One region of the Streptomyces sp. NPDC090442 genome, then DNA from elsewhere that is predicted to be linked to it. Evidence: riboswitches for the same ligand, from Rfam matches in the RefSeq annotation. Region 1 holds a riboswitch; the other holds the start of a gene.
The links. Region 1 has a riboswitch for cobalamin ahead of nrdI (class Ib ribonucleoside-diphosphate reductase assembly flavoprotein NrdI). Riboswitches for the same ligand answer to the same signal wherever they lie in the genome.
Positions count from the first base shown of each region.

Region 2: it holds a riboswitch for cobalamin, as region 1 does, so the genes downstream of both, ACIQU6_RS31205 (CbtB-domain containing protein) here and nrdI (class Ib ribonucleoside-diphosphate reductase assembly flavoprotein NrdI) in region 1, are expected to answer to the same signal.

Region 1 is NZ_JBIVXW010000025.1:92,596-100,288, forward strand. It holds gene ACIQU6_RS19235 (HoxN/HupN/NixA family nickel/cobalt transporter) at 1-675, shown strand, start outside; cobalamin riboswitch at 844-1,072, shown strand; gene nrdI (class Ib ribonucleoside-diphosphate reductase assembly flavoprotein NrdI) at 1,245-1,700, shown strand; gene ACIQU6_RS19245 (DUF3159 domain-containing protein) at 1,902-2,594, shown strand; gene ACIQU6_RS19250 (cytochrome P450) at 2,591-3,790, shown strand; gene ACIQU6_RS19255 (ferredoxin) at 3,932-4,126, shown strand; gene ACIQU6_RS19260 (cytochrome P450) at 4,174-5,376, shown strand; gene ACIQU6_RS19265 (sensor histidine kinase) at 5,469-6,671, shown strand; gene ACIQU6_RS19270 (response regulator) at 6,668-7,330, shown strand; gene ACIQU6_RS19275 (sensor histidine kinase) at 7,459-7,693, shown strand, end outside.
Region 2 is NZ_JBIVXW010000055.1:18,435-26,127, forward strand. It holds gene ACIQU6_RS31185 (short-chain fatty acyl-CoA regulator family protein) at 1-748, shown strand, start outside; gene cobF (precorrin-6A synthase (deacetylating)) at 850-1,641, shown strand; gene tsaD (tRNA (adenosine(37)-N6)-threonylcarbamoyltransferase complex transferase subunit TsaD) at 1,746-2,807, shown strand; gene alaS (alanine--tRNA ligase) at 2,826-5,471, shown strand; cobalamin riboswitch at 5,575-5,728, shown strand; gene ACIQU6_RS31205 (CbtB-domain containing protein) at 5,767-5,988, shown strand; gene ACIQU6_RS31210 (CbtA family protein) at 6,010-6,762, shown strand; gene ACIQU6_RS31215 (histidine phosphatase family protein) at 6,852-7,478, opposite strand; gene ACIQU6_RS31220 (hypothetical protein) at 7,668-7,693, opposite strand, start outside.

The sequences.
Region 1 (7,693 bases):
GCGCTGGCCGGGATCTACCGGGTCTTCAAGGCCATGCGCGCCGGACAGTTCGACGAGCACGAGCTGGAGAAGCACCTCGCCAACCGCGGCTTCATGAACCGGATCCTGGGCCGGCTGACCCGGTCGATCCGACGCCCCGGGCAGATGTACCCGGTCGGCGTGCTGTTCGGCCTCGGCTTCGACACCGCGACCGAGGTCGCCCTGATGGTCATGGCCGGTTCCGGCGCCGCCGCCGGCCTGCCCTGGTACGCGATCCTCTGCCTGCCGCTGCTCTTCGCGGCCGGAATGAGCCTCTTCGACACGCTCGACGGCACCTTCATGAACTTCGCCTACCACTGGGCGTTCGCCAACCCGGTGCGCAAGGTCTACTACAACCTCACCATCACCGGCCTGTCCATCGCGGTCGCCTTCCTCATCGGCACCATCGAGCTCATCGGCGTGCTGCACGACAACCTCGGCTGGCGGGACGGGCTCACCGACTGGATCTCCAACATCGACCTCAACAACGTCGGCTACCTCATCGTCGGCCTGTTCGTGGTCGTCTGGGCCTGCGCCCTGACCTACTGGCGCCTGGCCAAGCTGGAACACCGCTGGGGCCAGAAGGCGGACAACGCCGACAAGGCCGGCGGAGCCGACGCCACCGACGAAGCCGGCACGGCCAACGAGACCGGCTGACCGTCGCCGTAACACCCGCGCCCCCGTCGGGCTCCGGCAGTGTCACCGGAGCCCGACGGGGGCGCCGCCGTCTGCGAACGGCGCACCGACGCCTGCGGACTTAGGTATACCTAAATCGTGCTCGTGGCACAACATCTGGGTGGGCGACGGCCGCCCGGTTCTAGATGTAGTGTTGTTTGTGCTGGTGGTTCGCCAGGCACACCCGTGCCCGGCGAGGCAAGAGGGAACCCGGTGCGAGTCCGGGACTGCCCCGCAGCGGTGAGCGGGAACGACCGCCGTCAGACGCACTGGGCCCGGAGCACGGGCCTGGGAAGCGACGGCCAGTAGGTGTCCTCCTCCACGAAGGAGGAGGGTGTGCCCGCGAGTCCGAAGACCTGCCACCGGTGCGTGCGTCGACAGCGGCGTACGCGCGCTCCGAGGCCCCGAGGGAGGGCCGCGTGGCAGTCGCACGGACCCGGGTGAGGCGTGTCCTCCTTCCGCCGACCCGGTGCCTGTCGTACGCGCCGCGACGCTCCTGCCCTCCCGGTCCTCGGACGGACACGGGAACGAGCGAGAGGAGACGGCGGCCGATGAGCGGTCTCGTGTATTTCTCCAGCGTCTCGGAGAACACCAGGCGCTTCGTGGAGAAGTTGGGCCTGCCCGCCACCCGCATCCCCCTGCACCCCCACCGCGAGGGGCTGCCGGCGGTCACCGAGCCGTATGTGCTGATCGTGCCGACCTACGGCGGCGGCGAACGGGCCGGCGCGGTGCCCAAACAGGTCATCCGCTTCCTGAACATCGAGGCCAACCGGGCGCTGTTGCGCGGGGTGATCGCCTCCGGCAACACCAACTTCGGTGCGGACTACTGCCTGGCGGGCCGGGTGATCTCGCGACGACGGTGCCGACGGCGACGGGGTGGCCCGCACGGCGGCCTCCGCCGCCTGCCCCACGCCGGCCGGTGCCTGAGCCCGCACCCCCGGCCGCCCGTCGCCGGAATCCCAACCCCACCTAGCAGCAGGCACATTGACGAACATCGGAGCCCGTGACCGGGGAACGGTCACGGGCTCCGGCCCGTTCCGGGGCGCCCGGCGCGGCCTGCGTTCGCAGCAGGCGCCGCCCGACCCCTACTGCGTCCGCAGCAGATCAAGAGTCTGCGGACGGGCGACGACAGGGCGGGCGCGGGAGGGCACGGTGGTGACTGTCCGAGCCGCCGAACGACCGGCATCCGTTGAGGGGTTGGAACCACCGTGCATCCTGGGGAACACCGTGCGGACGCCGCCGGAGCCGCCGTCCGGCGCCGGCTGCGGGGCGTGGCGATCGATATCGCCCCGGTCTTCGGATTCACCGTGAGCTTCGCCGTCACGCATCGGTTGGTGGTCGCGCTGGCACTGGCCGTGGCGGCCGCGGCCGGGATCTGTGTGTACCGGATCGCGCGTGCGGAATCCGCGCGGCGTGCGCTCGCCGCGCTCTGCCTGATCTGCGTCGGGGGCGTGCTCGCCGCCCGCACCGGCCGGGCAACGGACTTCTTCCTCCCCGGCCTGGCGCTGCACAGCGTGATGGCCGTGGTGACGCCGGTGCTGCTGCTGTGGGGTTGGCCGCCGATGGGCCTGATGGTCGGGCTGATCACGGGGGAGCGGACCCGATGGCGGCGCTGTGCGGTGCGTCGGCGGGCCTTCACCCGGGGCAACCTGGTGATGTACGCCGGCCATCTGGTGATGTTGGCGATCCAACTCCCGCTGTTCTTCACCGGCCAGACGATCGCGCTCGGCTCGGTCGACGCGTTCGGACCGGTCGTCCTCGCGCTCGGCGCGCTGGTGGGATGGCGCGTCTACCGGCGCTGCGTCGGCGCGCACCGCTGCGGCATCCCCGGCCCCCTGAGCGCCGAGCCGACCCCCTGCACCCCAACCTCCCACCCCGTGGAAAGGGCCTCCCAGTCATGACCGCAACACGACCCGACGTGACGACCCAACCGACCGTGCGGACCTGTCCGTTCGACCCGCCGCCGGAGTACCGCACGCTGCGCGAACAGCACCCCGTCGCGGAGGTGACCCTGCCCGACGGCGTGGCCGGCTGGCTGATCACGGGGTACGAGGAGGCGCGGGCGGCACTGGCCGATCCGCGGTTGAGCTCCCGGCGCCGTCGCCTGCGGACCGGGAGCGGGCCCGTGGACGACGCCGAGCTGCCGGTGCCCACGCCGGGGAACTTCCTGATGATGGACCCGCCGGAGCACACCCGGCTCCGCCGGCTGCTCACCGGCCAGTTCACCGTGCGGCGGATGCGGCAACTGACCCCCGCGGTGGAGAAGATCGTCGCCGAGCGGCTGGACGCGATGGCCGCCGCCGGGGGCCCGATCGACCTCGTGCGGGCCTTCGCGCTGCCGGTCCCCTCGTTGGTGATCTGCGTGCTGCTCGGCGTGCCCTACGCCGACCGGGAGGACTTCCAGCGGGATTCCGCCACCCTCATCCGGCTCGACGCCAGTCTCGACGAAGCCCAACGGGCCCACCAGGCACTGACCGGCTTCCTCGGCCGACTCGTGTGCGCCAAGCGGGCCGAGCCCGGCGACGACATCCTCAGTGGCCTGGTGCGGACCGGCGAACTGACCGACGAGGAACTGGCCGGCGTCGGGGTGCTGTTGCTGCTCGCCGGGCACGAGACGACGGCCAACATGATCGCGCTCGGCACCATGTGCCTGTTGCGCCACCCCGACCAGTGGGAGGCGTTGCGGAACGACCCGGCGCTGATGGACACGGCCGTCGAGGAGCTGCTGCGCTATCTGAGCGTCATTCAGTACGGGGTGCGCCGCACGGCCCTGGAGGACGTGGAGTTGGGCGGCCACCGGATACCGGCCGGCTCGACGGTGGTGGCCAGCCTGCCGTCCGGAAACCGCGATGCGGCACACTTCACCGGCGACCCCGACCAGTTGGACGTCGGCCGACCGTACCGCCCCCACCTGGCCTTCGGCCACGGCATCCACCAGTGCCTGGGACAGCAACTGGCCCGGGTGGAGATGAAGGCGGCCCTCTCCGCGCTGCTCGACCGCTTCCCGGACCTGCGCCTGGCGCTGCCGGCGGAACAGGTCCCGATGCGCCACGACATGATCGTCTACGGCGTCCACGAGCTCCCGGTGACCTGGTAGCCCGCGGCGCTCGCGCCGGACGACCATGCCGGGCAGCCATGCCAGGCAGGCCGGTTGACCCTTTGCCGCACCGGTCCGGCAGTCCGGCAGTCCAGGAACGCAACCGCCCCGCCGCACCGACGACACGACGAGGAAGACCCGATGAAGATCACCATTGACCAGGACAAGTGCGTGGGCGCCGGGCAGTGCGTGCTGGCCGCCGCCGAGGTCTTCGACCAGCGCGACGAGGACGGCATCGTCGTCCTCCTCGACCCCGCCCCGCCGCAGCAGGCGCTGGCCGAGGTCGAGGACGCCGCCGGCCGCTGCCCCGCGCTGGCCATCACGGTGCAGCCGTAGGGCCTGTCCGCCACCGTCACCACGCCCCCAACTCCGAGGAGCCTGACGTGTCTTGTCCCGTGCACGAACCCATCCCCCTGCCGCGCGAACGCGACCACGCCCTCGGCCCGGTCCGCGCACTGCCCGAGCTGCTGCGCACGGAACCGGTGCGCAGGGTCCGCTTCCCCAACGGCATCGATGCCTGGCTGGTCTCCGGCACCGCGTACTTCCGCGCCGTGATGGGCGACCCGCAGCGGTTCAGCAGCCGCCGGGACGACATCGAACCGCAACTGCGGGCGGTATCCAGGCCGCCGATGGACAACCCGGCCGCGTTCAACACCGCCGACGGTGAGGAACACCAGCACTTCCGCCGGAAGTTGACGAAGGACTTCATGGTCAAGCGCGTCGCACGGCTGCGTCCGCGCATCCAGCAGATCGTCGACGACCACCTCGACGACATGGCGCGCGGCCCCGCCCCGGTCGACCTGGTGAGCGCCTTCACGCTGCCGGTGCCGTCCCTGGTGATCGCGGAGCTGCTCGGCGTGCCGTACGAGCACCGGGAGGCGTTCCAGGACGCGGCGGCCAACGCCCTGGGCCTGAACCCCACCGCCGAGGACGTGCAGCGCTCCTTCGCGCGGCTCGGCGACATCCTCGCCCCGGTCTTCGACGCCAGGCTCGCCGACCCCCGTGACGACCTGATCAGCCGCCTGCTGCACGAGCAACCCGACCTCGACCGCGCGGAGGTGACCTCGCTCTGCATCGGGCTGCTGATCGCCGGACACGAGACGACCGCCAACTTCTGCGCGATGGCCGTCATCACTCTCCTCCAACACCCCGAGGAACTGGCCAAGTTCACCGCCCGACCCGAGCGGGCCGGGCAGGCCGTCGAGGAACTGATGCGCCGTCTGATGGGCATCGCGGGCGGCGGGGGACTCGTCCGGCGGGCGGTCGAGGACGTGGAGATCGGCGGACAGCGGATCCGTGCGGGGGAGTGGGTCGCGGCCAGTCTGGCCGCCGCCAACCTCGACCCGGCCCTGTGCCCGGCCGCGGACCGGCTCGACCTGGACCGCGACCCCGTCCAGCACGTGGCGTTCGGCCACGGACCGCACGCCTGCCTGGGACAGAACCTGGCCCGCGCCGAGTTGGAGACCATGCTCGTCGGCCTGTTCTCCCGCTTCCCGGGCCTGCGGCTCGCGGTGCCGGTGGCGGAGCTGCCGTTCCGCGACGACATGCTCGTCTACGGAGTGCACTCGCTGCCCGTGACCTGGTAGCCCACCGGACCCGGTCCGTGGGGCGAGGTCCGCGGATCCGCACCTGGGCCCGACCCCGGGTGCGGACGGGTGCGTACGGTGAAGGAGTGCACATGATCGACCTGCTCAGAGGATGGTTGCGGGCCCGGCCACAGGCGGCCGACCTCGCCGCCGCGTTGACCTGCTTCGCCCTCTCCGCTCCGGTGGCGGCGGGCACCGCCTACCGGCACCACAGCCCGATGGCGTGGTCCGTCGGCGGCCTGGCGTTCGCCTGCGTGCCGCTGATCGCCCGCACCCGCCGCCCGGTCCCGGCCGTCGCGGCGACCCTGGCCGTCAACGTCGTCCAGATCCTGCTGCTGGCCTTCCCCGGCGCCTCCCCCATCGCCACCGGCGTCGCGGTGCACGCGGTGGCCGTGCGCACCGACCGGCGGCGCGCCTGGCGCATCGCCGGCTGCGCGGCCGCGGTGCTGCTGGCCGCCTCCGTCGTCCGCGAGCCGGGCCTGGACAACCTCTGGCAACACCTGGCCGTCATCGCCGGGATGTGCCTGGCGGCGGCCAGCGGCGACGCCGTACGGAGTCGCCGCCGACTCCTGGCCTCCGCACTGGAACGCGCCGAACGGGCCGAACGCACCAGGGAAGCCGAGGCCCGCCGACGCGTCACCGAGGAACGCCTGCGCATCGCCAGGGAACTCCACGACGTCGTCGCCCACCACATCACCCTGGTCAACGCCCAGGCGGGCGTCGCCCACCACCTGATGCGCACCGACCCCGACCACGCCTACCAGGCGCTGGAACGCATCCGCGACACCAGCCGCACCGCACTGGACGAACTGCGCACCACGGTGGGTCTGCTCCGGTACCGCGACGACCCGGCCGCCCCGCGCGAACCCACCCCCGGCCTGGCGCATCTCGACGGCCTGCTGGACTCCTTCCACCACAGCGGCCTCCACCTCACCGTCGAACGGGTCGGCCGGCCAACGGAGTTGCCGCCGATCACCGATCTCGCGGCCTACCGCATCATCCAGGAAGCCCTCACCAACACCCGCAAGCACGCGGGCCCCGTCCCCGTCCGGGTCCGACTCCACCACCGCCCCGACGCGCTGCGGATCACCGTCGAGGACGACGGCTCCACCACACCGGAGACCAGCGACGACGGCGCCGATTCGGTCCCCGGCACCGGCCACGGCATGATCGGGATGCGCGAGCGCGCCAAGGCCGCCGGCGGCACCCTCACCGCCGGCCCGCGCCCCACCGGCGGCTTCCGCATCCACACCGAACTGCCGCTGCGCGTCGACCGAAAGGCCCCGACCCCATGACGATCCGCGTCCTGCTCGCCGACGACCAGGCACTGCTGCGCGGCACGTTCCGCCTGCTCATCGACTCCACCCCCGACATGGAGGTCGTCGCCGAGGCCGCCACCGGACGCCAGGCCGTCGAACTGGCCCGCAGCCACCGCGTCGACCTCGTCCTGATGGACATCCGCATGCCCGACCTCGACGGCCTCGCCGCAACCAGGGTGATCAGCGACGACGAGGACCTCGCGGGCGTGAGGATCCTGGTCCTGACCACCTTCGAGAACGACGAATACGTCGCCGAGGCGCTCCGCGCCGGCGCCAGCGGCTTCCTCGGCAAGGGCATCAACCCCGACGAACTCCTCAGCGCGATCCGGGTGGTGGCCGCGGGCGACTCCCTGCTCTCCCCGACCGCCACCAAGTCCCTGATCGCCCGCTTCCTGGCCCAACCCGCGCCACCCGCCCGCGACATCCCACCGGGCCTGGCTACCCTCACCCCGCGGGAGCGCGAGGCCGTCACCCTGGTCGCCGCCGGCCTGTCCAACGACGAGATGGCCGAACGCCTCTACGTCACCCCGCTCACCGCGAAGACCCACGTCAACCGCGCCATGGCCAAACTCGGTGCCAGGGACCGCGCCCAACTCGTGGTCATCGCCTACCAGACCGGACTGGCCCACCCCTGACACCCGACCGCGCGCCGGGGTGTCTGCCGGCTCACCCGGCAGACACCCCGGAACGACTTTCGTCGCGACCCCGCCGCGACCAAGGGTGACTGCGGAGCCGACCGACGACGCTCTAACGTGGGCCCGTGATGCGCACAGAACGTACGACCCCCTCGGTACCGACGCGCCTGGCGGCCTGGTTGAGCGCGGTGCCCCGCCGGCTGACCTCCGTGGCCAGGGAGTTCCTCGCCCCCGCCATGTGGAGCCCCTGGCGCATCGTGGGCGAGTCGTTGCTGAGCGTGGCGCTCGGACTCCTGGCCGCGCTGACCCAGGCGCTGCAGGGACCGCTGAACAACACCGCCTGGATGATCACGGCCGGCCTGG
Region 2 (7,693 bases), on a different contig from region 1:
CGCCTTCCGGATGGCCACCCAACTCGCCCTGCTGGAATACCGCGACGGGCTCGACGCCCAGGCGGCCGAGGACTTCCCGCCGGGCTCACCCGCGCACGCCCTGGCCCGCATCGGCATCGCCAACTACTTCGCCGCCGCCCTGATCCTGCCGTACACCGGCTTCCACGCCGCGGCGGAGCATGCGCGGTACGACATCGAGCGCCTCACCGACCGCTACGGCCTCGGCTACGAGACCGTCTGCCACCGCCTGAGCACCCTGCAACGCCCGCGCCTGCGCGGTGTGCCGTTCTCCTTCGTCCGCGTGGACCGCGCCGGCAACATGTCCAAACGGCAGTCCGCGACCGGCTTCCACTTCTCCCGGGCCGGCGGCACCTGCCCGCTGTGGAACGTCTACGAGGCGTTCGCCGCGCCCGGCCGCATCCACGTCCAGGTCGCCGAAATGCCGGACGGGCAGCGGTACTTGTGGACCGCCCGGGCGATCACCCGGCACCGCGGCGGCTGGGGCGAGCCGGGCAAGACCTTCGCCGTCGGCCTCGGCTGCGAGATCCGTCACGCGCACCGCCTCGTGTACTCCGACGGCCTGGACCTCGACAGCGGGGCCACCGCCACCCCGATCGGCATGGGCTGCCGGGTCTGCGAACGCCTCGACTGCCCGCAACGCGCCGCGCCGCCCCTGGGCCGCCCGCTGCACATCGACGAGCACACCAGCACCTTCGTCCCGTACCCGGTGTCGGGAGACAGGACGTGAGCGCGGGCGCCTGACCGGTGGCGCCCTGCGCAACCGTGCTTTCCGGCCATTCCCGACGGGCCCGGGCGGGGTGCGGCCCGCGGTGCGGCGAAGCTGGTGCCATGAGCACGGAACCACGCCACCTCCTCGTCATCGGCATCGGAGCCGGTGACCCCGACTACCTGACCCTCGCCGCGGTGAAGGCCATGGCCCGCACGGACGTCTTCTTCCTCGTGGGCAAGGGGCCGCAGAAGGCCCAACTGACGGATCTGCGCCAGCACATGGTGGCGCAGCACGCACGCGCTCCCTACCGGGTCGTGGCGGCGGACGACCCCTGGCGCGACCGCACCCGCGCGGACCGACCCGGTTACACGGCCGCCGTCCATGACTGGCGCAGCCGTCGCGCGGACGTCTACGAGCGGTTGGTGACCGACGAACTCGCCCCCGGGCAGACCGGCGCGTTCCTGGTGTGGGGCGATCCGGCCCTGTACGACAGCACGCTCGGCATTCTCGGCGAGATCGAGGCGCGCGGCACGGTGTCGTTCACGGTCAAGGTGGTTCCCGGCATCAGCAGCGTCTCCGCGCTGGCCGCCCGCCACCACATCACGGTGAACCAGGTCGGCCGCCCGGTGCACATCACCCCCGCCCGCAGGCTCGCGGAGCTCTCCCCCAACGACGACGGGGACGTCGTCGTCATGCTCGACGCCCACGAGTCGTTCGGCCGGTTCGAGACGGACGACGTCTGGATCTACTGGGGCGCCTATCTCGGCACGCCCGACGAGCTCCTGGTCGCCGGCCCCGTGCGCGAGGTCGCGGACCGGATCAGGCGGCTGCGGAGCGAGGCGCGGGACCGGCACGGCTGGATCATGGACACCTATCTGCTGCGCCTGGTCGACGAGGACCGCGAGGAGTGATGGCCGGGCGCGGGGCGGAGGGCGGACACGAGGGCCGCGGCTTATTGCACATCACTTGCAATTACCATTGATGGGCAATGAGTGGGTGTCGTGAGGGAGTGGCCATGCCGCAGGGCCGGATCGTGCTCGGTATCGAGTCGTCGTGCGATGAGACCGGGGCCGGGATCGTGTCGGACGGACGGCTGCTCGCGCACGCGGTGGCGTCGAGCATGTCCGAGCACGCCCGGTTCGGCGGGGTGGTGCCGGAGATCGCCGCCCGCGCCCATCTGCACTCCTTCACGCCGGTGGTGCGGGAGGCCCTGGACCAGGCGGGGCTGCGGCTGAGCGACCTCGACGCCGTCGCCGTCACCACCGGCCCCGGCCTGTCGGGGGCCCTCCAGGTGGGGCTCGCGGGAGCGAAGAGCCTGGCGTACGCGGCCGGGGTGCCCCTCTACGGGGTCCATCACCTGGCCGGCCATGTCGCGGCCGACACCCTGGAGCACGGCCCGCTGCCCGATCCGTGCCTGGTGCTGATCGTCTCCGGTGGCCACACCTCGCTGCTGCTGGTGCGGGACCTCGTCCGCGATCCGATCCTGCACCTGGGCGACACCATCGACGACGCCGCCGGCGAGTGCTTCGACAAGGCGGCCCGGATCTTCGGCCTGCCCTACCCCGGGGGCCCGGCGATCGACCGGGCGGCCCGGGACGGGAACCCCTGCGCCGTCGCCTTCCCCCGCCCGCTGACGAGCGGGAAGGGCGACCCGTACGCGTTCTCGTTCTCCGGCCTGAAGACGGCCGCGGCGCGCTGGGCCGAGTCGTACCGACTCCGGGGCGCCGAGCTCCCGTTGGCCGACGGCGCCGCCTCGCTCCAGGAGGCGGTCGCGGACGTGCTGACCCGTAAGGCGCTGGCCGCCTGCCGGGAGTACGAGGTGCGCACGCTGGTCGTGGTGGGCGGGGTGGCCGCCAACTCCCGGGTCCGGGCGCTCGCGGAGGAGCGGTGCGCGGCCGCGGGGGTGGAACTGCGGGTGCCGCCGCTGACGTTGTGCACCGACAACGGCGCGATGATCGCCGCGGTCGGCGACCTGCTGGTGCGCGCGGGCGCCGCCCCGGCCCAACTGAGCGTGTCCATCGACCCGTCCGCGCCGTTGGAGTACGCCGCGCTGCATCCCGCCCTCGTTCCCGCCTGAGTCGATTCGGAGCACACCTTGCGCACCGCCGAAATCCGTTCCCGCTTCCTCACGTTCTTCGCCGACCGCGGTCACACCGTGGTGCCCAGCGCCCCGCTGCCCACGCCGGATCCCACCCTGCTGTTCGTCAACGCCGGCATGGTCCCGTTCAAGCCCTATCTGACCGGTGAGCAGGAGGCGCCGTGGCCGCGGGCGACCAGCGTGCAGAAGTGCGTGCGCACGCTCGACATCGAGGAGGTCGGGAAGACCACCCGGCACGGCTCGTTCTTCCAGATGAACGGGAACTTCTCCTTCGGGGACTACTTCAAGGAGCAGGCCATCGCCTTCGCCTGGGAGCTGTCCACCTCCCCGGTCGCGGACGGGGGTTACGGCCTGGACCCGGCGAAGATCTGGGTGACCGTCCACCACTCCGACGACGAGGCGCGCGGCCTGTGGCGCAGGCTCGCGGGGCTGCCCGACGAGCGGATCGTGGCCCGGGGCGACGAGGACAACTTCTGGTCGATGGGCGTGCCCGGCCCGTGCGGTCCGTGCTCGGAGCTGTACTACGACCGGGGTCCGGCGCTCGGCCGCGCGGGCGGCCCGGCGGTCGACGAGGACCGCTACATGGAGTTCTGGAACCTGGTCTTCATGCAGGACGAACGCGGCGAGGGCGCCGGCAAGTCCGGCTACCCGATCCTCGGCCGGCTGCCCCGCCCCAACATCGACACCGGCATGGGCCTGGAGCGGATGGCCACCCTCCTCCAGGGCAAGGACAACCTCTACGAGATCGACGAGACCCGGCCCGTCCTCGACCGCGCCGCGGAGCTCGCCGGGGTCCGCTACGGCGCGGAGCACCAGACGGACGTCCGGCTGCGGGTGGTCGCCGACCACGTCCGCACCGCGTTGATGCTGCTCGCCGACGGCACCGCGCCCGGCAACGAGGGCCGCGGCTACGTCCTGCGCCGCATCCTGCGCCGCGCCGTCCGCTCGATGCGCCAACTCGGCTACCAGGACCCCGCCCTGCCCGCACTGCTGGCGGTGGCGCGGGACTGCATGGCCCCCAGCTATCCGGAGGTCGCGGACGCCTATGCGCGGATCTCCGACCAGGCGCGCGGGGAGGAGGACGCCTTCCGCGCCACGCTGCGGCAGGGCACCACCGTCCTGGACACCGCCGTCGCCCGGGTACGGGAGGAGGGCGGGCGCACCCTGCCGGGCCGGCAGGCGTTCCTGCTGCACGACACCTACGGGTTCCCCATCGACCTCACCCTGGAGATGGCGGCCGAACAGGGCGTCGAGGTCGACCGCGAGGGCTTCACCGCCCTGATGAACGAGCAGCGGGAGCGGGCCCGCGCCGACGCCCGGGCCCGCAAGTCCGGTGGCGCGGCCGACACTTCGGCGCTGCGCTCGCTGCTGGACGCGCACGGTCCCACCGACTGGCGGGCGTGGGAATCCCTGACCGCCGAGGCCCGGGTCCTGGGCGTGGTCGGCGCGGCCGGCCCGGTCCCGGTCGCCCGCGAGGGCGAGATCGTCACCGTCGTCCTGGACCGCTCCCCCTTCTACGCCGAGTCCGGCGGCCAGGACAGCGACGCCGGCCGCCTCTCCGGCGCCTCCACCGAGGCCGAGGTCCTCGACGTGCAGCGGGCGCTGCCGGGGCTGATCGCCCACCAGATCCGGGTCACCGCAGGCGAGTTGGCCGTCGGCGACGAGGTGGTCGCCGCGGTCGATGCCGAGTGGCGGCTGGGCGCCCGGCAGGCCCACTCCGGCACCCACGTCCTGCACGCGGCGCTGCGCGAGATCCTCGGCCCGACGGCCCTCCAGTCCGGCTCCTACAACCGGCCCGGCTATCTGCGCCTGGACTTCCCCTGGCGCGGCGCCCTCTCCCCCACCGTCCGCAGCGAGGTCGAGGAGGCCGCCAACCGGGCGTTGCGCAGGGACCTGCCGGTGGGCGTGCGGTGGATGACACTGCCCGAGGCCAAGGAGATCGGCGCGCTCGCCCTGTTCGACGAGACGTACGGGGAGCAGGTGCGGGTGGTCGAGATCGGCGGCGCCTGGTCGCGCGAACTGTGCGGCGGCACCCATGTCGAGCACGCCGCGCAGATCGGCACGGTCGCCCTGACCGGCGAGTCCTCGGTCGGCGCCGGCATGCGGCGGCTGGAGGCGGCGGTGGGCATCGAGGGCTTCGACTACCTCGCCCGCGAACGCGATCTGGTCTCCCGGATCGCCGAGCAACTGGGCTCCCCGCGCGCGGAGTTGCCCGAGAAGATCGGCGGCCTGCTGGACCGGTTGAAGGCCGCCGACCGCGAGAACGCCCGGCTGAAGGCCGTGGCCACCGCGGCGCGGGCCGCCGAGCTGGCCGCCACCGGCGTGGACGCCGACGGCACCCTGGTCGTCACCGCCACCGCGGAGGGCCCGGCCGCCGATGCGCGCGCCCTGGCCCTGGCCGTCCGCGACCGGCTCCCGACGGACCGCCCCGGCCTGGCGGCGGTCGCCGGCGACGACGGCGCGCTCGTAGTCGCCCTCAACGGCGCCGCCGCGGCCGCCGGGTTGGACGCGTCCACCGTGGTCAAGCGGCTGTTGGACGGCCGCGGTGGCGGCTCCAAGGCGGTCGCGCAGGGCGGCGGGGTGCCCGTCGAGCGGCTGCGCCGCCTCCTGGCGGAGCTGCCGCAGGTCGTCGGGCGGGGGTGAGCGGCGGCGGCTGGAGTTGCCGGACTGACCAGCGGTTCCCCGCCCGTCACCCGGCCGGTAGCCCGGCGCGAGAGGAAGATCACGTCGGGTGACCCGCATTTTGGCCATGCACCTGCCACGCGGTATCGTCAGCGCGATTATTGACGACGGCATGGCGGAAGCCGGTGGGAAACCGGCACGGTCGCGCCACTGTGAGCGGGACGTCCAACGCGTTGGGCGTCCCGTGAGTCAGACCCGCAGCCGTCGACCTGTGCACCACCGAGATGGGACGCGAACTCCCAGAGGAGGCCCTGCCATGGCGCAGTCCATCGCCCAGCCGACCGCCGGCTCCCCCGCGGTACCCACCAAACTGCCGCTCAGGGCGATAGCCCCCTGGGCGCTCTTCTTCGGCATCCTGATGCTCGTCCTGCTCTACTTCGTCGGCGCCGAGCAGGGCGCCACCTCCGTCTTCAACGGCACGGACATCCACGAGTGGGTGCACGACGGCCGCCACCTGCTCGGCTTCCCCTGCCACTGACGCGAGGGACGCCGCACGCCCATGAACTCCACAACGGTCCGAAACCTCCTCGTCCGTGGCATGCTCGCCGGCCTCGCAGCCGGTGTGCTCGCGCTGGTCGTCGCCTATCTCCTCGGTGAGCCCAACGTCGACAGCGCGATCCGGTTCGAGGCCGCCCACTCCCACGAGCACGAGAGGGAAGTCGTCTCCCGCTCCCTCCAGTCCACCGCCGGCCTCGCCACCGGTGTACTGGTCTACGGGGTCGCCTTCGGTGGCATCGCCGCCCTCGCCTTCTCCTTCGCGCTCGGCCGCGTCGGCCGCTTCGGCCCCCGGGCGACCGCGCTGCTGCTGTCCGGCTGCGCGCTGCTCGCCGTGTACGTGGTGCCGTTCCTCAAGTACCCGGCCAATCCGCCGTCCGTCGGCGAACCCGACACCATCGGCAAACGCACCGCCCTGTACTTCCTGATGATGCTGCTCAGCGTGCTGCTGGCGCTCGCGGCCACCATCCTGGGCAAGCGCCTGGCGCCGAAGTCGGGTACCTGGTACGCGACCGTCGTCGCGGTGGTCGCCTTCGCCGTCGTGATCGGTGTGGCCTATGCCGTCCTGCCCGCGATCAACGAGGTACCGACGGCCTTCCCGGCCACCCTGCTGTGGCGGTTCCGGCTCTCCGCCCTGGCCATCCAGGCCGTGCTGTGGGGTGGCTTCGGCCTCCTCTTCGGTGAGTTGGCCGAGCGGCTGCTGCATCCGCGGGCCGAGGCCGCTGCCGCCGGCCGAGCGGTCCCCGTCGAGAGCTGACGCCCGTACCGCAGACGTCCGAGAGGGCCCCGGAATCTCCGAGGGCCCTCTCTGGCGTCTGCGGTACGGGGCCGGACCGGCCGGGACGCTCAGAGCTTCGCCGCGGTGTCCGGCGGGGGCGGGGGTGATGACGGAGACGATGACGTGGGCAGGGCCTGGCCGAGCCGCAGGTTCCAGCGGCCGGCCCGACCGCTGAGTTCCGTGGCCGCCAACGGGGGCGCGTCCAGCCGCCAGAAGGCCGGCGCGGGCAGGCCGAGGACGTGTACGACCGCCGCCCGCACCACCTCCGGCTCGACGACGGCGAGCGTCCGGCCGTCCGGCGGCAGCGCGTCCAGCCAGCGCGCGACGCGTCCGCACAAGTCCTGCACCGACTCGCCACCGTGCGGCGCGCACGTCGGGTCGGCGAGCCAACGGCCCACGGCCTCCGGCTCGACGACCCCCACCTCGTCGAGGGTCCGGCCCGTCCAACGGCCCACGTCGAGACCGCTCAACTCGGCCGCGTCCGCGCCGTCGAGGCCGAGCGCGGCGGCCGTCTGACGACAGCGCGCGCTCGGGGAGACGCGCACCCGAGCGGCCCGGGGAAGCGACCCGGCGGCCGAACGGGCCCTGGCGGCGGCGCTGTCGTCGATCGCGTCACCGTCGGCGCCGCCGCCAAAACGGGCCTGCCGCAGTGACCGGCTCATCGCGGGCGTGATGAGGGTGACGCGACTGGTCACGGGGGTGCCTCCTGCTGGGTTGCGGTACGCGGGGTGTGGTGTGCGGTACGGGGTTCTGGGGACGAAGGCAAGCGATCGACATGCCACTTGGTCAGGTGTCGCCGCCGCACCCGACGCCCGACCCACGGGGTCGGCCCAGGCACCGAGGAGGCTCGACCCACCCCTCCGTCGGTGTGCCTGCGGTGGGTGTCACCCGCCCAACAGCAGCCGCTCCA